Regions from separate parts of the Shewanella denitrificans OS217 genome, predicted to be linked through region 1. Evidence: predicted binding sites of a transcription regulator. Region 1 holds the regulator's gene; the other holds the start of a gene.
What was found. The regulator MetJ, encoded in region 1, represses methionine synthesis genes. The targets are predictions, from matches to a motif close to TAGACGTCTAGACGTCTA.
Positions count from the first base shown of each region.

Region 1 (16,370 bases):
CGATCTGACCTCCATGCCTGATGATGCGTGCTTTGATACTTTACTTAAAATTACCGATTACGCCTTGTATCGTGCTAAAAATGAAGGTCGAAATCGGGTGTTCACCATTTCTATGGCCCAGAGTTAAGCCTTGAGGATAGCCAAATTGTGACATGCAGAGAAAGAACTGAGGCGAGTGAAAACTCGCCTCAGTTTCTCCTCCTTGGAGTGTCGTTACAAGCGCGGTGGGAGTTAGTGACAGTCCATTAAAACTTGCCTATCACTTTTACAGCGTCTGTAGCATCACTACTATCGACATAACCTATGATGCTTGGATTCGCTGCCACTAACTCCAGCATTTCGGCGACACTGCCCACTTCTTTGGGTGGCGTGCCTTTACCAGTAAACACTTTTTGAGCCCAATAAGACTTAATTTGAGTCGATGTTTTATTCAGCACCTTGCTATCAAATGCCTCTCTGGCTGGCACTGAGTTATCCAAATTTAATGGTAGCACGGCAGCACCACTTGGGAAGGTTCTTGATTTTCCCAAATAGATGTTTTCAATTTCTTTTCTATCGAATGTATCCCCATTGCTTGGGTGCGCAATCACCACAACTTCGGCAAAAATCGGCAGGGATAGTAAGCTTAATACCAGAGTTAATATTATCTTGTTCATATGCCTCTCCTAGAAAACAACATCGACACCGACACTGATGGCTGTAGCATCACCAGCAACTTTAAGTCCTGGTCCACCCTTATCTTTTACGTCGTCATATTGAATTTTAAATGCTGCAGAAGGATGAAAGTCCCAGCGAATACCTACAGATGTTGTATTGTGTACTTCGCCATCTTCTCCATCATCAAAATTTGAATAGGAAATATAGGGCATGACCGAATCTATACGGTAGCCGAAGGTGATGAGATAAGTGTCTAAGTTGGTGTTATCTAGCACCAAGCGATTGATTTCAGATAAAATTAGATAGTTGTCATATTCAACATTAGCCGCTAAGCCATAAAATTTACCTGTACGCTCTGTGCTGCCATTCCATTCTTGCTGCACCCCACCAATATAACGTTCATTGGTGTATTGCATATGCGTGAGGCGAAGTTCGAACCAATCTTTATTTAACTCAACCACAATACCTTTGATGTCTTTCCAAATTTCTCGGGTATTTTCGAGGAAGAAAAATTCAGATAATAGCTTATTGGGCTCACTGTCTTCACTGCCAAAATAGACCTGGCCAGAGACTGTCCAATCACCCACGACATAGTTATACAAGCCACTGACGCCAGTGTAGTTAAAGATTTGCCAAGTGTAATTATCTGCTGGTGGTCTTATCCAAACATAGGCATAGCCGACGTCGAAAAAGTCGCTGTAATAATAGAGAGGTAAGCGTTTTTTACCTGCTTGCACTGTCCAGTTATCGTTTAGCTCATAGGATAAATAAGCCCATTCAAAGCTAGCTGAATAATCGTTAGCGCCACGGGAGACGACTTGAGCCGTGGCTCTTAATCCATCCATCAGATCGGCTGAGAACTGCAACCCGAATAAGGTATCAGGATCAAAGGTAATTTCTTCTTCGTACTTGCCAACTAGCGGGTAGTCAGCTAAAAATGTGGGCCCTAAATCAAATTCAGCAACACCCGTGCCGTCCAAGACTTGACCTCCTACGACAGAGGCAAACCCTGAAACATTCACTTCGGCATAAGCAGTTGTACTGAGTAAGATTGAGCAAATACCTAGCGCTATCTTATTTTTCATAGAAAACCTTTCAAGTGGTTTATATTCAAGCTAAAGACTAGAACAGCTTTTTATAACTGCAATTTTAATTGAAGTTTTTATTAATATTTTTTTGAACTTTAGACAGAAAATGTTGTCGGAGGGTGGCGGAAAAGTGTTTTACTTAGTGTTAGGTCATTGAATTATAGGTCATTAACTCTTGGTGGTATATTATCCAATGCCGCTTGAATTAAAGTTCAACAATAGGAAGTTAATATGAAGGTTAATGTGAAACGGGCTTTCATTGCCGAAATGGATAGCGCTCAACAATTGTACGAGCAAGGTCAATTTACTAAGGCCTTTTTCCATCTTGAGCGGGCCCATATTCTGGGGCAGGCTTATGTGATTCCGCATACCCAATCCCATTGGTGGATGCTAAAAGTGGGCCTAAAAACTCATGATGCCAGAGAAGTGTTAGGTCAAATTCCCCGTATGTTAGCCTCAGTAATTTTTTCTCGCATTTGGGTGCCTGTGGGTAATACCGGTGGCGCCAAGGTCAGTCCCTTCGAACCTATGGCTATCCCAGAAGATTTAAAAGCTATTTTACAGAAATAGCTTTCATTGCTTTAGGCTTCCATGCTTTTGTGTTTTGATTTAGATTTTGATTTAGATTTTAGTCAAAGCCCTAGAAGCGATAACCTATGTCTAGGCTCAATGAGCGCCCTGGGGCTGCAACTCGTCCAGCGGGAGAGACATCTAAACCTCTAAAGTAATAGTCATTATCAAACAGGTTGTTAACGGATAAACCGACCTTAAGGCCTTTATTGTCTTGTTTAAAAAACTCGGTACTTATGTTGAAGTTAATCACAGTATAAGCGGGGACTTCGCCTTCAGTGCCTGAGACACTTTCGGTGACAGTGTTGGCTAAATCGGCGAAGGATTGACTGTAATAGTAGGCCATTAAGCCTAAATCTATATCATCAATACTGTAGAGCGCACTGGCCGATAGCTGATGCTTGGAGACTGAAGGCAGTTCATTACCCGCATACTCTCCATCAAGCTGCTCGGTATCCAAATAGTTATACGCACCGCTTAAGGTTAGCTCAGGTAAAGACAGGGGGGAATAAGTGCCTTCTAACTCAATACCTTGGTTTTTGGTTTGCCCAATATTGACGAACATGCTGATATTTCTGTCGTATTCGGCTTTGTTTTTAAAGTCGATGCGGTACGCTGCTAGGTTAATATTGCTGCGCTCTGTGGGAGTAAAACGAATGCCGGCTTCATAGTTCCACGAGAGTTCAGACTCAAGGGTCTGGCCTTTAGGCCAAAGCTGTGAGATCTGCGGCGTTCTGAGTGAGCGCTGAGCATTGGCATAAGCAAACCAAGCGTCAGTAAACTCATAGCCTAAAGTGATGCCGGGAAGCAGCTCAGTAACATGGTTATCTTGGCTATAATCTTGACCTAGGTTGGTAAAGGTCATGCGTACGTCTTCGTATCTCAGCCCTGGGGTAACAGACAAGCTGTCATCCAAGAAGCCGATTTTGTTACTGATAAAATAGGCCATGGCATCTGTGTCCATCTGCCAGTCACGGGGGCGCACTGCGGCTTGGGTCGATTTTTCTATGTGGTTGAGTTGATAGGTAATATCTTCGTTAACGTAACGGGCTCCCGCGATAATATGTTGGCTCACGTCACCATCAATAAATAGGCTCATTTTGGGCTCTATGCCGACCACAGTGAAGTCACGGGGGGAATTGCGCAAGTGAGTGGCTTCTTGGGTGGTGTCGCTCCAGCTGCTGCCTAAATTACCGTCGGTGTCTTTGTTTTTATCGTAAAAATCCCATTGAAAATTACGTGAGCTCTTATTGCCAAAGGCCGTTAAGTCGAACTCACCGTAGTCTATGGTGTCTGAGCCCGCGAGCACATGGCTGTATTTCATCGATAGGCGTTTAGTGTCGGCCTTAAACTCATCATTGGGACGCAGGGATTGTTGGCTGTCTGCTTCATAGGCTGCGGTGTGCAGCGCGCCTGGCAACTCAGAGAAAGCATCATAATATTGCAAACTGGTATCTAGGCTATTGCGCTCATCGATATTCCAGACGGTTTTTAACAGCAGATTTTTGATGTCTGTGTCTGAGTGCTCACGAAAAGACTCGCCTTTAGTGATATTGCCATCTAAGCGCAGGGCGAAATCATCATTCACCGCGCCGCCTGTGCTGATATTGGTATCAAACAGGGTTTGGCCTTCACCAAAGAAGGTCATGCGTTCATGCAAATGGGTTTCCCAATCATCAGGGATAGGCTTTGAAATCAGGTTAATCACGCCGCCGACATTATTCGGGCCATATTGCACCGATGCGCCGCCGCGAGCCACGTCAATCCTATCTATCATAAAGAGGGTTGCAGGAAATAAAGATTGGCCCGTGTGCCCATAAGGGGCGAGTGTCATGGGGATACCGTCCAACAGCACTTGAGCATAACCACTGCGACTACTGTCTAATCCTCGCACCGAAATATTCGGCAAAATGCCGGTGCCGGTTTCATCTTTAATTTTAAGGCCGGGTACTTGTTGCAATGCGCTATCTATGGAGTGTACGCCGGTGCGCTCTATTTGATCTGAGGTGATGATGGAGCGGTTACCTGTGTAGGTTTTTAAGTCGGCAACTTCTGAGTTACCCAATACGCTACCGCTAACCACTATCACTTCGGGTGTCGATTCTATTTTCTTCGCTTCTGCAGCCACAACTGTGGCGGTAAAACTCATGGTAATGGCCATGGCGACGCTGGTTAGTCTGAAGCGATTTTTTGAGTTTAACATATGTAATTCCTAGGTTTATTGACTCTGTTTTAATACTTGAAGAGTAATAAGTCTTAAAGCGAAAGGAATATACTATACGGTAATGAGAATTGTTAGCGTTTATGGGTGGGTGGCATTGAATTAATTTAATGTTATGTCCAATGTTAAATTCTTAATAGTTAAAAAGTCGCTAGGAAGCAGTATTAGTCACAGCGCTAGTTGTGACTTAACTTTTTTATCACAAAGGTAAATTTACGGTAAGGATAGCATTAAGGGGATTATTTACGATAGCGGGCTGGTGAGTCACCGGTTTGCTGCTTAAACATGTGAATGAAGGCCGAAGGTGAAGCGTACCCTAGGCTGTCGGCGATATGATTGATGCTATGACCTTGAGCAAGCAAGCTTAATGACAATTGCAGATTGAGACGTTGACGCCAATGGCGATAGCTTAAGCCTGTTTCGGCCTTTATTAAGCGGGATAGGGTGCGTGATGATGCCCCCAGACGCTGGCCCCAAGTGGCAATGTTGTCCTGATTGGCGGGGTTGTTTTGCAGTTCACCAAAGAGCTGCATTAGTTTGGGGTGGCTGGAATAGGGCAAATGAAAGGGGGCATTTTTCGCCTCACTGAGCCAGTCTCTGATTAATCTTAGCAACCTTCCTCGAGGGCCCTGCCAATCAAAGTCGCTGGGTATAAGGCGCGCTTCTTGTATTAAGGCGTGTAAAAACGGCGCCACATTGAGTACGCAAGATTGCTCGGGCAAGGCTTGGCATTGGGACTCGTCAAGGTAGAAACTGGTTAACCTCACCTCAGTAATGGCAGTCACGCTGTGGCTGATGTTGGAATTCACCCACACCCCTTGTTCCGGCGTGACTAAATATCTGGCGGCGGGCGTGTTGACTGCGAGCACCCCTTGGCTGGCATAGACGAACTGGCCCCAAAGATGGCTATGGGACATGACATGGCAATGGGCTTGCAGCTGCCGATTAACGACAGTGATGGGCTGTAATAACGGCCGAGTCGATTCCATGGAAGGAGCGATTGAAGCAAGTTTTGGCATAAAGTCGATATTTTGTGGCAATTGGTCGATATTAAGACGCGCTAAAGTTCAGTTAGGATAATGCCTATCATTAACAAGCACGTCTATAGGACAGAGTGTAATTATGGAATGGTTAGGAATTTATCTTATATTGGGCGGCGCAGTGGGCGTTATGGCTGGGCTCTTTGGCATTGGCGGTGGCGGAGTCTTAGTCCCGGCCTTTGTGAGCATTTTTCTAGCCCAAGGTATGCAAAGTCATTTAGTGATGCATTATGCCATCGCCACTTCAATGGCCTGTATCTTGGTGACCTCTTTTGCCAGCATGCGAGCACATAATGCCAAAGGCACAGTGCAGTGGCCGATAGTTAACTCTATGGCCCCTTGGATAATACTGGGCACCTTTGCAGCAACCTTTATTGCAACCGCGCTAAGTACCCAAGTGTTGGCTGGTATTTTCTCTGTGTTTATGCTGAGTGTGGCTATCAAGATGTTAAGGCAAACGAGTTCAGGGCAAGTTCACGACAGTAAAAGACTCACCCCAAGCAGTATGGGGCTAGCTGGGCTAGGCATAGGCGCGATTTCGGCCTTAGTGTCTATCGGTGGCGGTTCCTTAACTGTGCCTTACTTGAGCAATAGAGGCATAAACATTAAGCATGCCATCGGCACTTCGGCGGCCATAGGCTTACCCATAGCCATAGCGGCGAGCCTAGGCTACTGGGTTAATGGGCTGACATCTGCTGAGGCAGCACAAGAAATGGGTATTTATGACATAGGCGCTCAAACCCGCGCTGTAATGGGAGATGGCTGGTGGCAAGTGGCGGCTCAGAGCCTTGATATGAGTTTAGGTTTTATTTCGGTTCCGGCGGCGGTTTGTGTGGCATTTGGCAGTTATTTCAGCGCTCCCTATGGGGTTGTGCTCGCCCATAAACTGCCGGTAGGCTTGCTTAAAAAGCTATTTGCTTGCTTACTGATTATCCTCAGCCTAAAAATGTTTTCCAGCCTAGTGTAAAAAATGGGGAGAGAAAATGAATGGATAGAATTTTTTATTTTTAAAATATTTTAAAATCAATGTTTTAATTAGTTTTTCACTATCTTCTTATGATTCTCTGCTGCAAACTTTTATTTGCTGCTATCTTTAATTGACGTCCCCCGTCGAGCTTAAGGAACCCAGATGAACTTCACTCAAAAAAGCGCTATCTTGAGCCTAGTTTTTCTCAGTTTCTCTCCTCTGTCTGGGAGCTGCGCCCCTCTGGAAGCCGCCACCTTAATCAATCAATCCCTCTATGGTTTTAAACTCTCTATAGTCAATATGCCTGTGGCTTCTGAGGGCTATTTTTTTAACCTTGGGGGGAGTCATGGTGATAGTCATAGTCAGGCGCAAGGCACAGGGCTTATCTTGAGTCGCCCCCCATTAACTCATGATGTATTAACCCCGTTAGCTGTTAACTTTCTGGATGGTGCGGGCTATCAATCCGAGTCTCGATGGACCCTAAGTTATGAATTCGATGACTTTGCCTTGTCATTAGGGGCTAATATTAATCAACCCTTCTATGCGGACTCACCGCAAATGTTTGAGCAGGCTAATCAAATGCAGGATTACTCCTACTTCAAGGTCGGTGAGCTAAATGTAGGCGGGGAATACAGGCCGATGGATTGGCTGACCTTTTCATTAAACTTTCACCAAGGTATGGCTGATAACGCTCAAGATGTGTTTGCCCTTGCGACTAAGTTGGATCTTAATCGCAGTTTTAGTGTGCAATTTATTGGTTTGCTGGGCAGTGATACCAGTAAAGGGGCGCTGTTAAAAACCTCATACCATTTTTAACCGCAATAGGCCGTGATGTCAGTGATTTTGTCTTAGTTAACTAGCGTCAGCACAGATTGTACTGTCAGCACCAAGGCGCTAAGGCTACAGAGGATTAATGTCGCGCTGCGAGTCTTTTGTTTATCAACTCTGCCCACTAATCTTCCCGCCACAAGAAATCCGAACACCACAGACGGCAGCAGCATGCAGGCAAGCCATAGATGACGCCAGCTCAATAAACCTGTGACGGCCAAAATAATTAACGCGATAAGGGAACTGAAGATAAAAAACGCGGACAAGGCGGCGCGAAACTGACTGGCATCTTTTCCTGAGAGTAAAATGGCCATTGGCGGCCCACCGATGGCAGCGATATTGCCAAAAATACCCGAAATAATCCCCGCAATAAATAAACTGGTGCGATTCACTGGCACGCTGAATTTAAACACACTCAAAATCACGGCAATAGCCACAATGGCGGCGATCACTAAGCCTAAGACGGCTTGTGGCGCTAAGATCAATAAACTTGCCCCAAGAAAGCCCCCGGGAATACGTCCAAGTAACGCATATTGCAGGCCATTAAATTCTAAATGGCCGCGCTCGCGGATCAAGGTGAGCACAGAGATGGCAAAGCCCATCATGATAACGGGTGCAGGTACCAGATCAGGCTCAACAAGATAAAGTAGCGGACTGGCTACGACGGCTAAACCAAAGCCAATTAGACTTTGAGTGATGGCGGCAAAGAAGATAATAATCGCCGCTAGGGCAAGGCTCAGGGGATCGATGATCAAGGAGAAGGCCTAAAGTAAACTTGCCGAAAATTTGGGTTAGCGCATTGTTAGCCAACTAACCCTGTGTTACTTGCTAGGTATGACTTTGCTTAAGCGGGTTTATTCTAACTCTTCCCACTCTAAGCCCATAGCTTCCATCATTTTCTTGGCTTCACTGGGTATACCGTCAATTTGATCTTTTGATAGATCCTCATCATTGGGAAGAGGTTGCCCAGTATAGGCATGCAAGAAGGCTTCACAGAGGAGTTCACTGTTGGTTGCGTGTCTTAGGTTACCCACCTGGCGACGAGTGCGTTCATCTGTCAGTACTTTGAGTACTTTTAACGGAATAGACACAGTCACTTTTTTTACTTGCTCGTTCTTTTTGCCATGCTCGGCGTATGGGCTAATATATTCGCCATTCCACTCAGTCATTAACTCACCCTTAACTTGAAATTCGGTGCAGATTTTAACCCCTTACAGGCCACAGTCAAATTATTGCTACTATTTGTTGTTGATTGCAAATAGATTTCTTTACTTTTGGACGTTTAGATGGCTAAAGTGCTTGACCAGGCCTAGACTTACGCGTAGATTTAGCCATCTAGACATCTACACTGCAAATTGATGGAGTCCACATGAGTCAGCATAAATTAGCCACCTTGGCCGTTCGTCACGGCATAGAGTCGGATACTCAGCATGGATCTGTGGTGCCACCGATTTATTTGTCGACCAATTACAGCTTTGAAGGGCATCAACAGCCCAGAGAGTTTGACTATAGCCGCTCGGGCAACCCAACGCGTAACTTATTGGCAGAGGCGCTGGCAAAGTTAGAGCAAGGTCATAGTGCAGTTGTCACTTGTACTGGTATGGCGGCCATCACCTTAGTCACCAGTTTGTTAGCCCCTGAAGATGTGTTAGTCATCCCCCATGATTGCTATGGCGGCAGCTACCGATTGTTTACTCACTTGGCAGCTAAGGGCAGTTTTAAGCTCGTGGTTATCGATCAAAATGACGCTAATGCATTGGCAGACGCTCTGCAGCTTAAGCCTAAATATGTTTGGCTAGAAACTCCGTCGAATCCACTGCTTAGGGTGGTGGATATCAGCGCAATTTGCCAACTGAGTCATCAAGTGGGCGCTAAAGTGGTGGTGGATAACACCTTTCTTTCCCCTGCATTGCAACAGCCATTAACCCTAGGGGCTGACATAGTGGTGCACTCCACCACTAAATACATTAATGGTCATAGCGATGTTGTTGGCGGCGCCGTGGTGGCTAAAGATGCCGACATTGGCGAGCGACTCGATTGGTGGGCAAATACCTTAGGTTTAACCGGTAGCGCGTTTGATAGTTACCTGACCTTACGTGGACTTAGAACATTAAGTGTACGAATGCGCCAACATCAGGAAAATACCCAACTAATTATTGAGTCCTTAATTAACAGTCCAGTGGTGAATAAGGTATATTACCCAGGTTTAACAGCCCACCCAGGTCACGAAATTGCATTAAAACAGCAACAAGGTTTTGGTGGCATGGTAAGTTTTGAGCTTAATGGTGGAGAAGCAGCACTCGTGGCCTTCTTAAGTGAGCTTAAATTATTTAGTCTTGCCGAGAGCTTAGGGGGGGTGGAGAGTCTGGTTGCCGTGCCAGCCACCATGACCCACAGAGCCATGACGGCCAAGGCCCGTGATGAGGCTGGCATTAGTGACACATTATTGAGATTATCTGTCGGCATCGAAGATGGCGTTGATCTTGTCGCCGATATTGAAGCAGCCTTAGCCGCTGTTGCAACACTGAAAGTCGTTGTTTAAGGAGTTAGGAATGGCGCGTAGTCATTTACATAAGTTTGGTGGTTCGAGTCTTGCTGATGCTGACTGCTATCGCCGTGTCGCTCATATTCTGTTGACCCATGGTCACAGCGATGACTTGGTCGTGGTGTCTGCTGCAGGGAAGAGCACTAACTTCTTATATAAATTATTGGATCTGCGCGATACAGGCCAGCTATGGCAAGAAGAGTTACAGGTGCTGATAAGTTTTCAGCAGGCACTCATAGAACAGCTGTTATCAAACGAGCAGGCGCGGGATCTGCGCGAGCGCTTATCTAACGATAAAGCTCAGTTGGCGAGTTTGCTGTCCCTTGAACAGCGTAACGAATACCAAATCAGCCATGTAGTTAGCTTTGGTGAGCGTTGGTCGGCGCGCTTGATGGCAGCATTACTGCGAGAATCGGGCGTGGCCGCAAGTCATGTGGATGCCTGTTCCATTCTGGTGGCCGATGAAGGCGCGGTACCCAAAATTCGAGTAGAAGAATCGAAAGCCAAAATCCAGACCTTACTTGCTGAACGTACTAACGAACGTCTCGTGATCACAGGGTTTATTTGCGCCAATGCTCAGGGCGACACCTTATTACTGGGCCGCAATGGTTCAGACTTTAGCGCCACCTTGATAGCCAGCCTTGCCGACATTGGCCGAGTGACCATTTGGACCGACGTAGAAGGCATATTCAATGCCGACCCTAATAAAATTAACGATGCCAAATTATTAAAAAGCATGTCGTTGGCTGAGGCGGATAGATTAGCTCGCCTTGGATCTCCTGCCCTGCATTCACGCACCTTGCAGCCGTTATTCAATACTCAAGTGAGTCTAGCGGTGCGTTCAAGTTACGCTTCACACACAGATTTCACCTTGATTGCTCCCCAAAGCTCATCGGCCAGCGCACCTGTGGTGACCAGCTTGTCGCAAGTGGTGCTGTTTAGTTTTAAGCTTGAGACCCATAACAAGATAGAGTCAGACTCTCAATCTAAGCCACAGCCTCAGTCGCAGTTTGAGTCTGTATTGGCGGCGTTGACTTCGGCGGGTCTTACGCCTTTGGCCCACTGGGAATATGGCGCAGATAAGCACGAACTGGCCTTTATGCTGGAAAATCAAAAGCAAGTAAATGCACTGCTAAGCAAGCAGGCGCCGACATTTGGCATTACTGAGCTGCAGCTTAATCTGGACTTAGGCCTAGTCGCCCTAGTGAGTGCCGATGCTGAGCATTTTAGACGCAGTTTTGCCAGGTTGTTAAGCCGTGATGCTAAGCCCATTTATCAAGACAATTTAAGCTTAGTGACCTTAGTGCCTCGGGCACAAGTGAATCTGTTAACCCAGAAAGTTCATCGCCGCTGCGCCGGTCCCAAGATGCGGATCGGGGTGTTATTACTTGGCGTGGGTAACATAGGTGAGGCCTGGGTGGATTTATTTCGCCGTGCCAATCATGCCCTTAACAATGAATTAGAAGCCAGTGTCGAGCTGGTGGGCATTGTTAGTTCGAAAAAAGCCTTGATCGCCGAGCAAGGGATTGATCTTAACCATTGGCAGCAGATCTTTGCGGAAAAGGCGTGTCAGTGGCAATACGAGCAGCTGTTTGAGCGCCTAGATAAGTTAGATTGTGATGAAATAGTGGCATTAGACATCAGCGCCAGCGCCAGTTTAACCTTGCAATACCCAGAGTTATTCGCTCGAGGTATTCATGTGGTCAGTGCTAACAAGCTTGCGGGTTCGGGACCTTTACCCTTCTATAAAGAATTAAAGCAGCAACTGAGTAATCGCAGACTGTTCTGGCGCTATAACGCCAGTTGCGGCGCGGGTTTACCTATTCAACATGCCCTCAATGATTTACGCAATAGTGGTGACACCATAGAGGCGGTTGGCGGTATTTTTTCAGGCACCCTATGCTGGTTATTTGAAAATTTTGACGGTAAAAAATCATTCTCTGAATTGGTACTTGAAGCCAAGTCTTTAGGCCTGACGGAGCCCGATCCTAGGGATGATTTATCTGGCCGTGATATGCAGCGCAAGTTGCTTATTCTTGCCCGTGAAATCGGCCTTGGTATCGAACTTGATGATATTAAACTGCATTCTTTAGTGCCAAGCGAACTAGTGGATTTACCGCTGGATGACTTTTTAGCTCAAATTCGCTCTCTAGACAGTGATATTTTGCAGCAATATTTAAGTGCTGCCGAGCAAAACAAGGTGCTGCGCTACGTGGCTTCATTGGACCGAGTCGATGGCAAACTGCAAGCTGAAGTCGGGCTTAAGTGGGTCGACAGTCATCATCCTTATGCCAATCTGACTCCTGGTGACAATGTGTTTGTTATTCGTAGTGCTTTTTACCAAGGTAACCCACTGATCATACGTGGGCCTGGTGCAGGCCGAGAAGTCACCGCCGCTGCGATTCAATCGGATCTGGTGCAGATCTGTAAGGATTTACTGCAAGAGTAAATCCTTGAGTATGTTTGCATCTCGGCCAATTGCGCCGATATAACAGGATGTGAGTGTCATGTAACGAGTGAGACTCATAAGATTAGAACAAACATCAGTACACTCAGTGGCTGGTGTTTTTTTTGGGTATTTTTTCAGCGTCTCTATAAAAAAACACCTATTGATAACCTAAGCTAAACACTTTTAACTTTTAAGTTACCCCCTAGCTTGCTATCTTGCAGTGTCATTGAGGCGCTTAACCTTAGTTTCTACTCTGCTATTGAGTCCTAGAATGCTGGTCGTGCTAATAAATGCTTGGTTAAAACAATAAAAATAGGAGTTATTAGCTATGGATCAACTGGTGAGCACTATTAATGGGGTGATTTGGAGCCCTGCATTGATTTTCCTCTGTTTAGGGGTGGGGTTATATTTCACAATTCGTAGCCGTTTTGTGCAGTTACGTCACGTGCCTGAGATGGTGCGCTTGATATTTGATGGCAAGAGTAACGCAGCGGGTGTTTCTTCATTTCAAGCCCTAGCCATGACTTTGGCTGGCCGTGTCGGTACGGGTAACATAGCCGGGGTGGCGACAGCCATTACTTTCGGCGGCCCTGGTGCCTTGTTTTGGATGTGGATGGTGGCCTTCTTTGGCGCCAGTTCAGCGTTTGTGGAATCGACGTTAGGTCAAATCTATAAAGAAAAAATTGATGGTGAGTTTCGCGGCGGCCCAGCGTTTTATATTGAAAAGGGCTTAGGGATGAAATGGTACGCATGGATTTTTGCGGTGGCGACCATTTTTGCCTGCGGTATTTTACTTCCAGGTGTGCAAGCCAATTCAATCGGCTCAGCATTAGAAACGGCCTTTGATTTAAGCCCGGCAGTGACAGCGGCTCTAATAGCCTTATTGCTTGGCTTTATTATTTTTGGTGGTGTTAAGCGTATCGCCCATTTTGCCAGTGCGGTAGTGCCTTTTATGGCGCTGGGTTACATCATAGTGGCCTGCGTTATCATAGGCATGCATATAGAACAGCTTCCTGATGTCATTATCTTGGTGGTTAAGAGTGCCTTTGGTTTAGAAGCAGGTTTTGGCGCCATCTTAGGTCTGGCTATTATGTGGGGGGTTAAGCGCGGTATATATTCTAACGAAGCAGGTCAAGGTACAGCGCCTCACGCCTCTTCTGCAGCAGCCGTGAGTCATCCCGCCAAGCAAGGCCTAGTACAGGCGTTCTCTGTGTATATCGATACCTTGTTTGTGTGTTCTGCAACGGGTTTTATGTTGTTGATTACGGGGCTTTATAATGTTCAGGGGCCAGAAGGTGAGGCGATATTTACCGGTATTGCCGGAATAGCCGCAGGACCTGGTTACGTGCAGACTGCGATGGAAAGCATGATGCCAGGTTTTGGCAATATGTTTGTGGCGATAGCCTTATTCTTCTTTGCCTTTACCACCATCATTGCTTACTACTATATTGCCGAAACCAATATTGCTTATATTAATCGTCAGGTGCACCGCCCTTGGTTAACCTTACTGCTTAAGTTTGCCTTAATTGCGGCCACTGTGTACGGCACTGTCAAAACCGCCGATCTTGCATGGGGTTTAGGTGACATAGGTGTCGGCCTGATGGCGTGGCTTAACATAGTCGCCATTTTACTTCTGCATAATAAAGCCTTTGCTTGCCTTAAAGATTATGAAGCGCAAAAAGCCCAAGGCTTAGATCCCGTCTTCGACCCTGAAGCCATGGGGATTGAAAATGCTGATTTTTGGGTAGAACGTAAGAAACAGCATCAAGCAATCGCGGATGAAGCCGCCAAAGCACAAGCTAGCAATACGCCGTAAAAGACTTTTTTTCGCCAACAAAAAACCAGCATTAATTGCTGGTTTTTTACTTTTTAGGCATCTGTACTACCACAGGTAATTCATTATCTACTCATGGTGCGAGGCATCAAATGGTATAAATCTGAGTGATATCAAAATGTAACTAAACGGCGTGATAAATACCGTAAAATTTATACAGAAAATGCGGCATATTTGTTTGTGAGTGCTATGCTGAATTATGTGCCTTGGTGAATTTTTATTGTTGAACGCTTAACCTTGTACGCTAAGGCCAATGGGTTGTTCAAGTTGATTTGATTCTGGACGAGGCCACAGTGCTCGCGAGCAACTCATCTCTCATCGTGGTAATACTTAAAGTGCAAGTTGAAAGTGCAAGTAAAAAGTGCAAGTGAAAATCTAAATGCTATAGGTTCAGTTGTTTAACCCTAGTGAGGAGGTATAGGCGATTACGAAAGTACACAGCAAACCCTTTATCCAATAGTACTTAAACCGGTATAAGGAGTTAAGCAAGTTAGATTGATAATAGCGTTTGAAAACATAGTTAAACCTTTACTCAGCTATATGCAGAGTTCAACATGGCCAAAGCCATAGATGTCCCAGCAACACAGTTTGATCGATAAACTGCTCGCAAGAAAGGTGTTATGAAAGCCTGTTAGTGTAAGACAGTAAGACAGTAAGACAGTAAGACAGTAAGACAGTAAGACAGTAAGACAGTAAGACATAGTCTACATTCATTATTAACTTACTTTAGGAGGACATAACAGTTTGATAAGTTTCATTACAAACCAGCGCACCTTAGGGTGCGCTTTCTTTTTAGACTATTTTAATTTTTTTAAGACTGCTGACTTGCAGGATTTGACTCTAATCTTGATTCTGGTGTTTTTTCTAAGCTTGAGCTGTGAGCCGTTGAGATAGCCCAAATACTGTTTGGCTCTCCATAATAGGCGCGCTGTTGCACTTTTTTAGCCCCTAGGTAGAAAGCAATAGCAAACAAAGCTGCAAACACGTCAATAAGATAGGATGATGGTGCTCTAATGCCTTCAGAAAATAGGCTTGGCAATAATACGGCCAATAAACTGGTAGTAGGAATTAACAGGCAGCTTAAGAATAGTGCATAAAGTAAATGAATTGCAGCGCTGGCGGTACCCCTAATAAAGCTGTAACCAAGGGCGCTAAAAAAGATGCTGTAGTAGCACATCATATAATAAGTGTTAACTTGCTCGGCGACTAAATAGAGCCATTTAGTGATTAAAAAACTGCAAGCTACCCCTAGCATAGAGCCCAAGCATACCCCTATGGTTAATGCCCCCATGAAGCGGTTAGCGCGGCTCTGAATGGACTGTTTTTGTCTACGCTTTTCTAGCCAAAGTAAATTGCCACTGTAAAATAAAAAGGCCCCAAGTAGCCCAAGTATAAAATACACCAAGCGGCCAAAATTACCGGCATAATTTCCAAAGTGCAGCGCAAAGAAACTGGTTACTATTGGGTCGTAAATCGGCCCATTTTCTAAGCTTGCGGTGCTAAATTGCACCTCCAAGGTATAAGGATGCATATAAATCACATCGCTATAACCAGAGCGCATAACTTGAGTGTCGCTGGTGATATTAATGGCCAGCGCAGGACCCGGTGAAGACAGATTAGAAAAGGTTAAAGATTTGATGTCATAGCCATCAGTGATTTCAGCCACTTTATTGATATAAGTCTGGATAGAAGGCAAGTCACTTATTTTATAGATCATAGCGCTTCTTTGCGGCCGTTCAAATAATGGCTTATCACCATAAATAAGCCCAAGCCCGCCATAGGCAAAATCATGAAAGGCAAATACCACAACAGTCCAAGCAATAATCAAATGAAATGGGAGACTGATAACGCCGATGAGATTATGGCTATCCAGCCAGAAACGGCTAGCTCCTTTATTTTTTCTTAAGGCGAACAAGTTTTTCGTCAATGTGGGCAGTAAAAAAATAACGCCTGACACTAAGGCTAAAAAATACAAACCTGCTGCAAGGCCCAAGATCAGCACCCCAACCTCGAAATGGTCAACCTCACCCAGGATCCCAGCGGTGCGATGTAGCTGATCGATTAAGCTGCCTAATTCATTCTGAGCATGAGTCTGGCTAATAATTTTATCATTATCATCAAGGCTTGCGTGACTGCGGATATCATCTAAGCGGATCCCGCGTCCTCCACCT
Region 1 is NC_007954.1:692,138-708,507, forward strand. It holds gene SDEN_RS03170 (diguanylate cyclase domain-containing protein) at 1-127, shown strand, start outside; gene SDEN_RS03175 (phosphate ABC transporter substrate-binding protein) at 246-656, opposite strand; gene SDEN_RS03180 (hypothetical protein) at 666-1,742, opposite strand; gene SDEN_RS03185 (DUF3703 domain-containing protein) at 1,977-2,315, shown strand; gene SDEN_RS03190 (TonB-dependent receptor family protein) at 2,386-4,518, opposite strand; gene SDEN_RS03195 (AraC family transcriptional regulator) at 4,776-5,525, opposite strand; gene SDEN_RS03200 (sulfite exporter TauE/SafE family protein) at 5,659-6,543, shown strand; gene SDEN_RS03205 (hypothetical protein) at 6,706-7,359, shown strand; gene SDEN_RS03210 (sulfite exporter TauE/SafE family protein) at 7,392-8,123, opposite strand; gene metJ (met regulon transcriptional regulator MetJ) at 8,226-8,540, opposite strand; gene metB (cystathionine gamma-synthase) at 8,741-9,913, shown strand; gene SDEN_RS03225 (bifunctional aspartate kinase/homoserine dehydrogenase II) at 9,924-12,365, shown strand; gene SDEN_RS03230 (alanine/glycine:cation symporter family protein) at 12,694-14,181, shown strand; gene SDEN_RS03235 (PepSY-associated TM helix domain-containing protein) at 15,011-16,370, opposite strand, start outside.

Region 2 (16,370 bases), 1.5 Mb from region 1:
CCGTTTCAAGTAGAGCGCTACCGACACCTAGGCCCTGAACCTTGTCTTTAATACCCATGCCGAATGTAGCTACGTGACGTCGCCTCGGATTGGTGCAGACTTCAAAATCTATATTGCCCACTACCTCACCATCGATGACCGCAACATACGCGTAAACATGGTCAGGTACATTTTGACGTCGTTTTTCCCACATATCAGCAGATGGAAATGGCAGTTGTAATGTGTCGCTGTAAGCATTCTGGCATTCATAGATTTCTTTTATCGCTTTGGCATCTGACGGCTCAGTCCGCCTTACTTCAATGACCATAATCCTTTTTCCCCAAAAAAATGCATAACGCCCGTAGAAAATTGAACCTGCCATCCATAATTGAACCAAATTGAACCTGCCATCCATAATTGAACCAAATTGAACCTGCCATCCATAAACAAAATAGTCTAGTTTGAACCTGCCCAACAGCGCTTAATATGAAGTGTTCACTTTCTGGGAATATTATTGCACCTCTAAAATTGGTTTTACCTATTCACGCTGTGCGATTTGAGAGAATGATGAGTTAAAAATGCCATGTCCAGACATGACGATTCATCCTGTTAAGGGTTTCGGTACTGCTTCATACGTATTTTTGTGTAAATGGCTTAGCTCGCTGCTAGATGCTGACAAGCGTGACAGTAATGCCGCCTTCGTTTTTCAAGGTGTTCACAGTACGCAGTTAACTCTTGCAATGTGCCTACAGGGCCTTTGAATAACTTGCCAAATTCATTGATGATTTTAAGCCAGTTATCGGCAGGAATATTGAGTCGATTCAAGATGCTGTGACTGTTAGGGCTGATACTGCCTCTTTTATCATTCCGGACTGCTTTACCCGTATCTTCAACTAATTGCAGATAGTCTTTCAGATGAAATGTGAGCCCTTTTGGCATGTCTTTACGATCATTGCCTACAAAAGGCAGCAAAGCTTTGGGTTGAGTCCCATTTAGGGCTGCAGTTATTCTACGTTTAATGCTGGTAAAGTCTGAGGATTCAGGAGTTTTGGCTATCTTTGAGCGAATAGGGTTGAGGTCGACATACACCATGCAAGCGAGTACTGCTGCTTCATCGAGTAGCGCTTGAGATTTAAACCGCCCTTCCCAGAATCGCCCTGTGCATTCATCTTCTTCATTGGCTCTGCGGGCGATAGGCTCATTTAAGGCTCGCATAAACCAGGAAATATCGCTTAAACGGCTGCGATACAGGGCAATAGCGTGGCTAAGCTCTAACGCTTCATAATCTTCGAGGGTTTCACCCTTGGCAAACTTTTGAGTAATCTCAGTACCTTTAAACAATTGATGCCAATGGTTTATGACTTCAATATCCGTCCAGCGATTAGCTTGGTAAATATCGATACTAAGCACCACATGTAGGTGATTACTCATCACAGCATAAGCTGCAACGTCGATTGCAAAAACCTCTGCTAATTTAAGCAATTGAGCCTCAACCCATCCCCGTCTATGGTCATAGTTTTTACCAGAGAATTTATCATCGCCGCAGAGATAGGCTCTTCTGACTACGCGGCTGCAACAATGGTACATGGGTGTATCTTCTACACTCACCTGACTTCTTCTAGGGCGCGGCATAAGCTCACCTTCGTTAATGTTTGTCCAGAGTGTAAGCCTAGTTCAAAAGCTAGTAAGCTTCCATGAATGTGGATGGCACCATTAACACAAAAGCCAATAATCTTCCATGAATGTGGCTGGCACCGTTAACATGCTATCTGGCGCGAGCGCTAAATTAGCCCCGATGATCTTGGCGTTTATGTCGACTAATCCGAATTTTTTCATCCAGGCCACATCTTTGTCGGTAATGACTGGAGCTATGAGGCCTTGCTCAATGAGCACTTGAAGATCGCTCTTGGCTAACGGATTACAGATCATGTGTTGGTCTAACAAGGTTTGCAGCGCTAGATCATCGAAAACCAAACGCCTTAATATCCCCGCATTTCTAAGATGCATGAAGCCGTCCATGACCATTTCCGTTGCGCCGTAAAGTCCTTGCTTAAACGGCGAGATACCACCAATGTCTTTTACCAGCGTGCTGTCTAGAACGCTATCTATCGCTGTTAACGCTTGGTGATAATCAGCATTGTTTTGATGGCGTAAAATCAATGCATTCACTATTGCGTCGGACAAGGCGCCAATGCCAATTTGCAGGGTTCCGCCATCTTTAACTAAGCGGCTGGCATGTAATCCAATAGCATGATCCACTAGGCTAACTGACTCGCGGGGAATACCAAACAAGGTTTGCGGTATGGCATCATCCACCAGCAAATCAAAAATCGACTCGCTCACATCAGCATCACCGCCAAGAAAAGGCAGCGCTGCATTAACCACACCCACGACCATTAAGGGTTTATTGGCAGCTTGCATTTGTTCAATCAAATCCAGCATCACATCGGGATTACAGGAGAGGCTTAACCTGTCTCCCCGTTTAGCCACTTGCTGTACCACCAGATTCACCCCTGCGGCAACCAAATCTCGCGCCACATGGGTATAGTTTTGACTAATGTAGTTTTGTTGCGCGCTGGCATGATGCAATTGGCTGCCCGAACTGAAGTAAAACTCATGCAAACTAATATTATCGGGAAGCGTGTTTTGGTTTGCGTCATCCAAATAATCTAACCCAAGATAATCTTCGCCAAAATGACGCGCCGCAAAGGGGCCTAAAAAACGTTGCTCTACATCCGATTTAGCCTGCGGCACTTGCAATGAAAGCGCAGTGTAGATAGTGAGTTTACACTTATCGGGTTGTGATTTTACCTTCTGATAGAGTCGATTTAACAGCCGATTCGGTTTGCCTAAACCGAGCGCGGTAGCGAGTATGATGTTCTCGCCACAGCGCTCAATAATGTCACTGACTGCGGTATCGAGATCGTGTGATTTGACTAAGGGATCCATGGTTGACTCTTGTTCCACAAATGTAAGGGCGATTAAACACTATTCACAGTGTAGCGATGGTTATCATAATTAACCCAAAGTTTAGAAGGCCATACCCACAAATTCGTCAAGAACGAATTTGAATAGCTTCAGCTAGCCCGAAAGGGTGAGCGCCATGGATGGCTGCGAATAAAAACGACCAGTACAGTTATCTTCTTGATTTTTTTGCCATGCTATTGACTCATTAAGACAACGTGCTCTTTTGAAGGATGCCATCCTCAGCACTTTGATTAAACAGCTTACCGAAGCCGCGCTTAATACCGAACTTGAGAACATGAAAAAAAAGGTTTTATCAATGTGGGGTAGAGTAATACTTTCACGGATACTTATTATAGAAACGCGCAATGACCAGCTTAAATATAACGTGGGCATCTCGACACCCACGCTATAGAAGCCACATATTAGCCTGGAATGTGCTGTTTTAAAGTTTCCTTACAAATATGGATATACATAGGTCTTAGCGTGTTCTGATTTTTTTTAGTCAAAGGATAAATTTCAATAACTTGAGGCGCTTTATACTTAATTTCCCAAATATTTCTAGGCGTACCAAAATTGGAATCAAATGTACCGGTGATAATATCACCACTACATCTAGGTAAATCAAATGAGGCTGAAAATTTGCCTAAGGCATTTGTTGTTACTATTTTATGTATCTGTTCACCATTAACCACGGTTGCTACAACCATTTTCTCGCCAACAAGAGGGCTGCCGCTAGAGTCTACAACCTTGCCACCAGCACTCAGATTTGAGAACGCTTCAGTGTGGACATAGTCAACCAAATCAGTCAAATTACGATCTGTAGTCCACACATCAAAATCTGCAAATTTAGCGAATGAGTTACTTGTGGTAATTTTATAATTATTTAGCGCTGATGGTATTGTACTTGGCTTTGCTAGCGTACGAATATAATAAGTCGCTCCTGCGCTGCCATTGGCGTTAATTAATTGATCATGAGGTAAAACCTGCCACGCGCCAGCATTAAAAATTTCAACTTGATGCTCTGCACTACCACTAACATTAATCTTAAGTTCAGTCTCATTGCTTTTAAGCTTATAGCCAAAGTAATCCACATCTTCTGGATTATCTAGGTTACCTGTTACAATTTGACCTACCGTAATAGCTGGAATCTTGCTCGTAATATCACTATCGTTTGGTTCAAAATTATCGTAACTGCTGAAGCTATTACCGATAAGGTTAAACGCACCTCCAGCACCAGACATTAGCTCTGCAACTAATATGTAGCTTGCTTTAGGTAACACGGCGTAGGCTTTCTCTATAATACCTGCAGCATTTTCACTACTATCCACATGAGCTAGAATGCCCTGGGTGTCATCATACTGATATAAATAAAGATTAAAATTTGATGCCATATCTGCTGCGAGTAATTGACCTACTACTTTAGATTTCTGGCTCAAGGGCATAACGAAACAGTGCTGTTCTCCTACACTGGAGATTGTATCCGTATAAACAATATCTTCACTCAGATTATAAGCTTGTGCACAATTGATCTGATGAGGAGCGGCACTGGTAGTATTAGCCACCTTAGGACTCTCCATCATTAAACCTCTTAACTTGGCCCCTCCTTGTACTTTTGACAAGGATGTTCTAAGTGAAGTAACTAAATTTACTTTAGTTTCTCTAGGAATATTTCGCCCTTCACCTATAGGAAAATTATCAAGGATATCTGCCGTTGATAATTCAATATACACCTCTGAAGAAACATCAGCGGCTGGATCAGCTTGGTCAGAGATAGCAGTGCCTGCGAAGGCTAATGGAGTGGTAAAGACTGAGATTAACGCAATAAATTTTAACGACTTCATGTCATTTCCTTGTTTATTAATGAGCTTTTAGAATCAAGCTAAAGCCCAAAGGCTTACAACTAAAAAAACATCTAAAAATTGGATTGATTCCTATCAAACCTCTACAAGAATATCATGCAATACACTTTAAATTCAACACGATACAGAAAACAGATACAAAAAAGCTGAAGACTCGCTTCAGCTTTAGCTGATACCACTCAAATAACATGAGTGTTTAATTTGACGGCTCTTTTGGCTGTGCTTGCTCTGGTGCTTTGTAGAGTTTGACTAAATAATAAATATCAATCAGTACGATGAAGAAATTAACCAATGCCACTGGCAGCGCATCAATGGCCAAGCCATAGGCGACAAAAAGCGCTGCGCCCACAAGGTTCCACCAGCGAAGTTTCTTGATATTGGCCATCATCAAAGATATTGCCACCACCACTGAGGCTAAATAGCCCACCCATTCCCAAATTACTGCGTGTTCCATGGTTATTCCTAGTACTTATCAAAGAGAGTTAAGCAGAAGTTTAGCTTATTCTGCTTTTAGACTCGCCAAAAACTTAAGGCTAGCCAAAACTGAGACTTAGCCGGTTCTTAGTCCTAGTCTTAGCGCTCAACCACAGCGGCTGTCATGCGCGAAATGCAGCACAGTTCACCGGCGCTATTGTGGATAAGCACTTCCCATACCGAGCTGCGCTTACCTAAATGCACCGGCTTAGTGGTGGCGGTTAACACCCCGTTACGAGACGCTTTTAAGTGATTGGCATTAATTTCTTGGCCAACACAATAAAAACGCTCAAAATCCACGGCGAAATTGGCCGCGTAACTGGCAACGGTTTCAGCCAGTGCGACATTGGCACCACCATGGACTATCCCTAGTGGGTTATGGATGGAGGGCGTTGCTGGCATAGTCGCCACCATGAAATCTTCACCAATTTCTGTGATTTGTATGCCTAAGGTCTGCATCAAGGTGCCTTTGCCATGCATACCTAAATCTAATTTTTGGCAATCTGCTAATGTGACTTCTCTAAACCAAATGCTCATCAAACTATCCTTACAAAATTTTGGTCTCAGTCTACTCATAAGCGGGGGAAAATAAAATATTAATCAAGATGTTTCAAAAATAACCATAAAAAAAGGGACAGCTAGCTGTCCCTTCTTATGTCTATATTACTGACTTTATTATTGCTGTAAATTAAAACTCGGCAACAACAGGATCAGAACATAAGTTACCTGAGGCTTCACAGATTTGATAAGTCACTGAGGTGGTGGTCGCAGTAAAGCGGTCACGGTAGTTACCATCGTTATCTGTAGTGGCAACCATCGCACCATCACGCATGATGTTAACCGTTTCACCCATAGCGCCATCCCAGTTAAGGTCGACTAATGCACTTCCACGACGAGATAGACGTGTACGAGTCACGCCCGCAGTGATGCTGTGAGCAAACACTTCAACATCCATTGACTCGCTATCCATGTTACCTTCACTGTCTGTAACAGTCAGAGTAACACTGTAGACACCCGCAGCAGCATAGCTGTGCACTGGGCTCATGTCGCTTGATGTTTGGGCATCACCAAAATCCCAGCTGTAGCTAACGATATCATCGTTAATGTCAGAGCTAGTGTTAGTGAAGCTGGCTTCTAAGCCTTCAACTGAGTAGCTAAAACCTGCCACTGGCGCTGCAGGAGCTGCATCACCTAGGCCTGTGATCACTAGACCCCAGTTGTTTAATGTGCCCACATCGGCACCGACGTTATCACTGACAGATAAGGTCCAAGCCCCTGTAGCCATTTCGCCATTAAATGCACTTAGGTCCCAAGACTTAACGATATTGTCGGCACTGCCACCTTCACGGTTATGCAATACAGCTTCAGTACCCGTAGGCGAAGTTAACTTGACAACCAAGTCACCAATCCAAGTATGGCTAATATCGACGTTAGCAGTTAAACCAAATACCTGAACGGTATCTGTAACGTCAATTGTGCTGGTAATACCCGCTGGCGTATTGTCAGGGATAGCAACAGGCGTAGTGTTGTTATATGGGAAGTCAGTTAAACCCGCAGGGTAGACAGAAAGAGAAACCACTTTCGACTTCACGCTAGCGCCATCATCACCGGTCACGGTAATGTCATAATCACCCCAAACAGCGCCTGAGTCTGTGGCTACATTTAAGGTAAAGCTATCACCAGCACCCGCAGTTGCCGCGGACAAGCTTACACCGTTAAGTGCAGGTTGAACGTCAACACTCAAAGCCACACTGCCATTCCAGCCAGCAACACTGCCGACACCAAAGTCATAACTTACCGCACTGCCCGCTTCAACACTTTGTGATGTTGGCGTAACAGTGAAACGATAGCCTGGTGCTGGGTTGGCTTGATCTAAGGCATTGGCCACGTTAAGACGAGTACCTGAAACCGTTTTGCCCGTTAGTGCAGCGTTCACATCCCCTGACACCATCAACAGCTCTTTCATTTCAACTGGTGATAAGTCTGGATTAAGCGACCATACCAAAGCTGCTGCACCTGTGACATGAGGCGTTGCCATGGAAGTACCAGAATAAGTGCTGTAGGTATTACCCGGTGTGGTAGATAAAATCGCTGAACCTGGCGCGCCCATATCAACACTGGTTAAGCCCCACTGTGAGAAGCTTGACATGTTGTCATTGCGGTCTGTACTGGCAATAGCCATTACTGCAGCTGAATCATAACTTGCTGGGTAGCTTGGGGTGACATCATTGTCAGATGCACCGTTACCCGCTGCCGCTAAGAATAAAATGCCTGCATCACCTGCGCTGTCGATTGAATCCTTTAACGCTTGGCTAAAGCCACCGCCGCCCCAAGAGTTGTTGGTCGCTCTGACATCAACACCATGGTTAAGCTTAAGGTTGGTCATGTAGTCAATACAAGAAATCGCACCGGCTGTCGAACCTGAACCGCTAGCATCCAGGAATTGACAGCCTATGATGCTCACATCCCAGTTAACACCCACAACACCGACGCCATTATTACCTTTAGCGCCAATAGTGCCCGATACGTGCGTACCGTGGCCATTGCCATCCATAGGGTCGCCATTGTTAGCATTGGCGTTAAAACCATGCACGTCATCGATTACGCCGTTGCCATCGTTATCTATACCATCTGCAGGGATTTCACCTGGGTTAGTCCAGATATTTCCCTGTAAATCTGGGTGGTTATAATCAACACCCGTATCGATAACCCCAACCACTACACCTGTGCTACCTGTGGTGATATCCCATGCTTCAACCGCATCGATATCTGCATCTGCTGTGCCACCATTTTGGCCAGTGTTATTCATGCCCCAAAGGCTGACAAAGTCAGGGTCATCGGGCACACCAATGGCTCTCACTATGTAATTTGGTTCAGCATATTTTACCGCGGGATGCTTACTGATCATCTTAATAGCAGCGTGAACGTCAGCACCTTTTCTTAGGGATATTTGTGCTAACTTACCGCCCATCACATGCTTAAATTTATCATCAACACCATCACGATTTAAGTCACGTAATGTCCCACCGACGATGCGCTGCGCCGATGAACGCTCGTAATTTGTTACATTGTCTTTATAGACAACTAAAATGCTGTCTTTTTCATAAGTTACAGTAGATTTAGCCATTGCTGGCGCTACTGTTAATGCCATAGCACCGGCAATGGCCATTGCTACTGGAGTCTTTTTATTCAACATATACTGGCTTCCTATCGTCCTTTTTATATCCCAGAACCGGCATTACAACCCTCACTGTCACTTCGCTAGCCTGCTGCTATTGGCGAAAACATCATGAAATCCGGCATTTTTTTTACCCTTGAATTGTTGTCACAATGTTAAAGATAAAGAAAGCCCACTCAGCTTAATTACGACTTAACTACTAGTCCCATTAGCCTATGAACATTAAAAAAACACGACCGAAAACAATGTATAAAGCTATTAAAACAGTGAGATATAGAATTTACTCTTTCATCTAAACGACTTATTTTTATTCAAATTTATAGCCATAGGTGCAATTGTTTCATAAGTCTTCAGCCAGTAACTTGGGCATTGAATTTGATTCACCGAAGCAAAAATCATTTTGTTTCAACCATTGCAAAGGAGTGTTCAGTGCCAAGACAGCTAATACATTTTTTGGTCACTTGTCTCCTTCTGTGTAGCTTTGCACTTACTGCTGATGAATCAAAACAAGCTTATGAGATAGAGCTACCGGTAACCTTGCAAGGACTGCTTGAAAGTCATGGCCGAGACAATTTGGTCAATCTCTTTCAACATGGCAGCTTTAACCAAGCCATTTTGAGTCAAACAGGCATAGAAAACAGTGCCTATTTAACTCAACTCGGTATAGGTAACCAGACAAGCGTTATCCAAATTGGCAGTAATAATGAACTTGAGCTGTTACAGCAAGGTGATAACAATCGCGCGGATGTCACTCAAATTGGTAATGATAATTTAATTCAAATTAATCAATTAGGCAGTGCAACGTTCGCTATTGAACAAATTGCTGATAATGCAGCAATCACAATAACTCAGTACTAAAAACTCTATACAGGGAGCGTCAAATGAATTCGCATACTAAAAAAACCTTAATCGCATTAGCTATTGCCACTACGTTTAGTGCACAAGCTTATGCCGCCAATGAAAATCAAGCCACTGTGACTCAAGATGGTACCGAGCAAGAAGTGACTGTTAGCCAAACCGGTAACCTTAACATCACCACAGTCTCTCAAGAGGGAAATTTACAAACTGCAGAAGTGACTCAAAACGGTGTTTGGAACGAGTCTTATATCGATTCTGTCGGTGATGAAAACTCAATAATCACAGAGCAAAGCGATGATTGGCACGTGTCTACAGTCAATGTAGGCGGCAATAATAATGAAGCCACTGTGACTCAGTCTGGCTTCTGGAACAAAAGCGTTGCCGATGTAACAGGCAATGACAACGGCGTTGAGGTGACTCAGGCTGGCGCAACAAACGAGTCAAACATTGAATTAGTGGGTGATGCCAACTCTACTCTTGTGAACCAGAATGGCGATGACAACTTCAGTGTATTCCGTGTTCAAGGTAACGGCAACGACGGTGACATATCTCAAGAAGGTAATAACAACCAGGCGGGTATGATTGCCCTTGATTTATCACCTAACGTGGGCAACAACAACGACGTAACCTTAGGTCAAGTAGGTGATGACAACCTAGCCGGCGTTCGCGGCGTTGCGGGTGATGATAACACTGTCACTATAATGCAAGAAGGCGACAACAACACTGGCTTTATCTATGCCCTAGAAGGTTCTGATAACGAAATCGATATTGACCAGTTTGGTAATAACAACAATACGGTACTCCAGTTCGCCACTGGCAATGATAACGATGTTAGCGTATTACAAGACGGCAATGGCAACATGATCGGTGACACGAATACAGCCGTGATCAATGGCAGTAACAATCACATCGACATCGAGCAAACGGGCGACACCAATTTAGCAGAGTTTGAAGTCACTACAGACGATAACGATGCAGACCTTGAACAAGATGGTAATAACAACTACGCCGCTTTTGGTACTTATGCTGGTAATGACAACGATTTTGACCTGTCCTCTGAAGGTAATGATAACCAAATTTTCGCCTTCGCTATTGGTGAAGATAACGATGCCGACATCAGCCAAGAAGGTGATGAAAACTACGCTTACGTTGAAATGCAAGGTGACGATAACGAAGTGGATGTTATCCAAGACGGTCTTGGTATGAATGAAGCTATCGTATCTGTAATGGGTTATGACAACACTGACATACGCGTTGCACAAGATGGTGATTTGAACCTGGTTGATTTAATCATCACAGGTGATGAGAACTTTGCCGACATAGCTCAAACAGGCTCAGCTAACTGGGTTGGCGGTACTGATGGTGTGGCTTCGTTCACAGTCAACGGCAATGAAAACAGCCTAACAATAGTGCAGACAGGTAATGATAACCTAGTTGAAGGTTCACAAACTGGCATGAACAATATTGCCAACGCGACCCAGATAGGTGATTTTAACGTCGCAACTATCGTACAGAACTAAAATACAAACTTAGTTAATAAATGCCTCTTTCAAGAGGCATAAAAAAAAGGAGCAATTGCTCCTTTTTTTATGCCCGCTCTTTTTATGTCAACAGAAGTTATTAGCTCAAGATTGAAATTCGAAATGCGCTTGGTAAGTTTGCGCCCAACGCAGTAACTCGACTCGATTGCGGGATTGAGTTTTACGGAAAACTGAAGACAAGTGCGCCTTAACGGTATGCTCACTGATACATAATCGATGGGCAATTTCTTTATTTCTTGCACCACTGGACACTAATTGAATTATGGTTCTCTCACGATTGGTGAGCATCTGCAGCATGGCGATAGTATCTGCAGGCATATCATTATTCGCATCCAGCTTTTGTACTAACCGGCGGAAAATCCGACTAATCAAAGGTCTATCATACCAAAGTTCATTAGCCACCATCTTCCTAAGACCCGTAAGCATTAAATCCATTCGCTGATCAGCATATAACAGCCCACGCACCCCCAACAATAACGCCGATTCTTGATCCAGAGAGCCGCGTTCAACTTGGTATAAGGCCACCGGGACATGGTTAACCAAACGAGACACCAATAGAGGGATACCCTTGTTATCTAAGGCCGCGCCTTTTTGGGCTATCATATAGAAACTATTAATTTTTTTCTCTTGTTCTAACTCTGAGGCTTGTCTTACGATACGGGTTTTCATTCCGATTGATTCGGCTAAAATAGCCAAGTGGCAAGGCGCTGCCACCTGATGTAAAAATACTAATTCGTCGATATTTGAACTCATACATCGCTCCCTAAACGCGTCCATTCTTAGCTGGTATTACTTAGGCATTTTCACCATAACACAGCTAAACCAAATTCTGTAGTTAACATCCTGATAACTTAGTGGGTGAATTCTGACTAGTTCAAGGGATGAATCCATCAGCTAAAAGTATTAAACATTTCTAGCGCAAAGTAAATTTCAGCATATAACCCATTAAAACAGATTAAAACTTGAATTCTAAACCGTTTTACAAATTAAAAGATCACTTTACTCTTTACATCAAGCTAAGCGAGTTCCTTAAATTCAACGATCATCCACAGTTAACTAACCCTACTTTCTACAAGAAATATGAATATTTTTCAGCCCATAAATAGAGTTGTAACTCTAAAAATTATTTCTATGAGTTTGTTATATAGAGCAATTAATTCACAGGTTCGATTGTTCTAAAATTAGAATATTAACTTTAGACGTCCAGCGCTCCACAACTGTGAAAAAAAGTGCTACTTTGGTTCAAATTCAACATTTCATCTACAACTGAGCAAAGAGGCAGACAAACAATGGCGAAACACTCGCTTGACAAGGATAAAATCAAAATCCTGCTGTTGGAAGGCGTACACCAGACAGCAATAGACGTATTGGAGCGAGCGGGTTACACCAATATTGAATATCATAAGGCGTCTCTCAGTGATGAGGCCCTAAAAGATGCCATAAAAGATGCCCATTTCGTCGGCCTACGCTCTCGCACTCAAATCACAGCATCTGTATTGCAACAAGCTGAAAAGTTAGTTGCCATTGGCTGCTTCTGCATTGGCACCAATCAGGTTGATATCGATGCCGCAGAAAAGCTGGGCATTCCTGTGTTTAATGCACCTTTTTCAAATACTCGCTCAGTAGCAGAGCTAGTACTTGGCGAAATCATTATGTTGATGCGCGGTATTCCCCAGCGCAATGCCCATGCTCACCGAGGAGGCTGGCTTAAAAGCGCTAATGGCAGCTTCGAAGTCAGGGGAAAAACACTAGGCGTCATTGGTTATGGCCATATTGGCACTCAGCTAGGTATTTTGGCTGAGACTTTGGGCATGCGAGTGGTATTTTTCGACATCGAAGATAAGCTCCCCCTAGGTAACGCCGTGCAAATTCACTCCATGGAAGCGTTACTCGCACAGGCAGATGTCGTCACCTTACATGTGCCAGAAACCCCGCAAACAAAAGACATGTTTGCTGCTGAAGAATTTGCCATGATGAAAAAGGGCGCTATCTTTATTAATGCTTCCCGTGGCACTGTAGTGGATATCGACAACCTCGCTAATGCCCTTAAGTCTGAGCACCTTGCAGGCGCGGCTATCGACGTGTTTCCCGTCGAGCCACAATCCAATGATGATGAATTTCAAAGTCCGCTACGCGGCTTAGATAATGTCATCCTCACCCCGCATATTGGTGGTAGTACCGCTGAAGCACAGGAAAACATCGGTATTGAAGTGGCTGGTAAGTTGGCTAAATATTCAGACAATGGCTCTACCTTGTCTGCGGTAAACTTCCCCGAAGTCTCCTTGCCACAACACAAGGGCACTTCGCGGTTATTACACATTCACCACAACCGTCCAGGGGTGTTAATTAAGATTAACCAAGCGTTTTCTGAGAAAGGCATCAACATCGCGGCCCAGTATCTGCAAACAACCGCTGTCATAGGTTATGTGGTAATGGAAGTTGACTCAGATCAAGCCGAAGAGGCTCTAGTCGAACTTAAGGCAATTGACGGCACCATTCGCACTCGCGTCTTATTCTAGGCTTATTGTTAACAATCCGAGTTCAGCTGGTTTACATTACTGAAACGCCCTCATCAGTCACTGATGAGGGCGTTTTTCATCTAACATTGCAATCCAAAAACTTAATCGCAGATGGGTTCAGAACGCTGCAAGTAAGGAGATAAAATGGGCAGCATGCCCTTAAAGACTTGCAGTGGCAGCGCCGAGGTAAAACTAAAGTCATCAGACTTAGCGCCAGGCACAAATGCCGTCAAGGTACCAAAATAATCATCTCCCAGGTAAAACACAAAGGTCGCAGTGCGGTTCATCGCCGTGGTTGACACCTTCTTTCCGAAACGCATCTCAGTGACGATGCGATTATCCCCAGTCCCTGTCTTACCGCCTATGGCTAAATCTTGGCCTTGACTGTCCTTAAAACTGCCTTTTAAGCGCCTTGCCGTCCCCTGCTGCACTACATTGGCAAGGGCCGCCTTTAGGGTCTGTGCCACTTCTGGGCGCATAACATATTCAGCTTGTTTGCTGCTGTGGTTAAGTAGCACTTCGTAAGGAGTGCGCTCGGCAAAGTGCAGCTCATCAAGTTTCACGGTGGGCAATCTATTACCCTGGTTTTGAATAATACCCATCAACTCAGCCAAGGCTGCGGGTCTGTCTCCAGAGCTTCCAAGCGCCGAGCCCAGTGAAGGCACTAAATGATCGAAGGGATAACCAAGTCGCACCCAACGAGCATGAATATTTAAAAATGCCTCCACTTCCAGCATCACCTTAAGGCGCACATCACGGGCATTTTTATGTCGAGTACGAAACAACCAACGATACACTTCTTGGCGCTTTGCACTGCTGGCTTGCCTAACGTCAGCTCGGCTCGCCTCTGGATGCTCTATCAAATAACTCAGCACCCACAATTCCAACGGATGAACCCGAGCAATATAGCCTTGGTCTGCCAAGTTAAATTTATCGGGACCGTATTTATAATATAAGCGCTCTATCTGCTTATCTTCGGCATGGTATTCAGGCAAACGTTTTTGTAAGAAGCGCTTAAAACTGGCAATGCTTTCATCGGGTAATAAATAGCGATAGCTGGCCGCTAACTTATGCTCTGCCTGCCCTATGGAATTAAAAAACAGCTCAAGCCGCTCAGGGGTGGTCTTATTCTGGTATTTTTGGAATGAACGGGTGACGAAGATGGCCCCTTCACGATCGGCGAACGCCCTCAGGTATTCCTCACGGCGAGGGTCTTTATCATTGCGTAATAACTGAGCCAAGCTGCCGTCGTTATTGTAGCTGCTACTGTAATTAACTAAGTCACGCATTAATCGCACAAAAGGTAAGTTAATCGAGTCCTGCAATGCCTGATACAAGGTAGGATTGCGGCTATTTTCTTCTTTTCTAAAGTTATTAAACACGTGCAAGCCACCACCGGTAAAAAACCGTTCATGGGGTGAGGCAGAATAGGTGCGCTGCAAGGCTGCATCTAACATTTGTTTTAAATTTAAGTTTCGAGTTTGAATTAAATAATCCACCACCCAGCGGGTAATGTGATCTTTGGCTTCTATGTCGACGCGATATAACTCAGCGACAGATTTAGGGGCAAATTTCTGATGCAATTCGGCGACGATTTCTAAATAGGTGGCTAATACTCTTAATTTAGCGGTTGAGCCCAATTCGAGTTTACTGCCCTCATTGATATCGAAGGGCTGATCGGTACTGTCCGTTTGCACTCGCACCTTGTTCGAGTTAGCGGTTTTTTGGTACAAAGTAAAACTGTACAGCACTTCGTCCAATTTATCGGCCTGCAACAAACGCTCGCCGAGCAAACCCACAGATTGAGCAACCTCCACCTTCGACAAGCTGCGAAGGTATTGGCTCAATTGCCTTTGTAACTCACCGTGCAAACTAGTGCTGGCCTTTAAATCTAATCGGTCCAATTCATACAAATTCATCCCCAGTAAACCTGCAGTGCGAATACGCACAGAATTGATGCCCTTATCCACCACGCTCTGACCAAAGTCATGGCTCTTGCTAGTATTAAATGCTAATTTTTGTGCTAAGGTCGCGCTCATTAACGCCGGATCGATAAGATTAAATTTCTCCAGTAAGCGCAAGTGGCTATCCACAAGTACCTCAAGGTCCGCGTGGCCTTTGAGCAAATAATAGGAAGGTCGTCGCTGGGCTATCATTAGCGCCACAATTTGGCGAAACACTTGCCCACGCCTCACCGCATTATCTGCGGTATGCCGGCTTTTTAATAAGGTATTAGCAAAGTCAAAGTCTGTTTTAAACCAAGCCCATAAGCCATCACCTATGCCATGAACTTCGCCATAATTGGGCGCCGAAGATAAAGGTACTGTATTCAAATAGTCTTGTACTATGCGCTTTCTGGCAGGCTCAGTTTGCTCCCCTTGTTGATACACCCGAATACTGGCCGAACCAATTTGCAGCAACTTGTCTTTAATACTTAGGGTAAGACCTTGGGATGAATGCCTAAACTTTTCAATCTGGGTCGCGAGCGTGCTGCCCCCAGCGGTTGACACATTGGCCCCCAACATTTCGGCAATTTGACTCAATCCCGCAACCACGAAACGCGGCCAATCCACCACAGGATTAAGCTTAGGTTCTGTGGTCCACATCTCTCTATTTTCAATAAATAATAGAGTGTTAATTATTTCCTTAGGAATAATATCGCTGTCTTGGTAGGCACGCTTTGGATAGGCAAAAGAAAACAAATCCCGTCGTCCACAATCGAGCAGGCTTAAACCCGATTGAGCTTTCTCATGATAGGGCGGGAAAAAACCCAGCTGAGTGTATTCTTGTAGCCTCGGAGAAAAAGCGACTTGCTTAGTAATGTGGAAATTGCGCTCGGTTAAGCGTGCTAACCGCTCTGGCAGTTTACTGTAACCATGACGCTCATCGAAAGGCCCATAACTTGGGTAAATCACCGATTGGGTGGCTTCAGGCACCAAATGATAGGTTAAGGTCTTGGCATATTGGTGCAAAAACTTGGCTTGGTAATAGGATG
Region 2 is NC_007954.1:3,708,418-3,724,787, forward strand. It holds gene SDEN_RS16050 (GNAT family N-acetyltransferase) at 1-307, opposite strand, end outside; gene SDEN_RS16055 (hypothetical protein) at 634-1,611, opposite strand; gene SDEN_RS16060 (hypothetical protein) at 1,693-2,946, opposite strand; partial or broken gene SDEN_RS21055 (IS982 family transposase) at 3,182-3,325, shown strand; gene SDEN_RS16065 (hypothetical protein) at 3,369-4,787, opposite strand; gene SDEN_RS16070 (YgjV family protein) at 5,002-5,259, opposite strand; gene SDEN_RS16075 (PaaI family thioesterase) at 5,379-5,816, opposite strand; gene SDEN_RS16080 (S8 family serine peptidase) at 5,968-8,475, opposite strand; gene SDEN_RS16085 (curlin) at 8,887-9,315, shown strand; gene SDEN_RS16090 (curlin) at 9,339-10,835, shown strand; gene SDEN_RS16095 (helix-turn-helix transcriptional regulator) at 10,941-11,609, opposite strand; gene serA (phosphoglycerate dehydrogenase) at 12,146-13,375, shown strand; gene SDEN_RS16105 (transglycosylase domain-containing protein) at 13,477-16,370, opposite strand, start outside.
Region 2: the regulator MetJ is predicted to act here: its motif matches at 12,045-12,062, upstream of serA (phosphoglycerate dehydrogenase).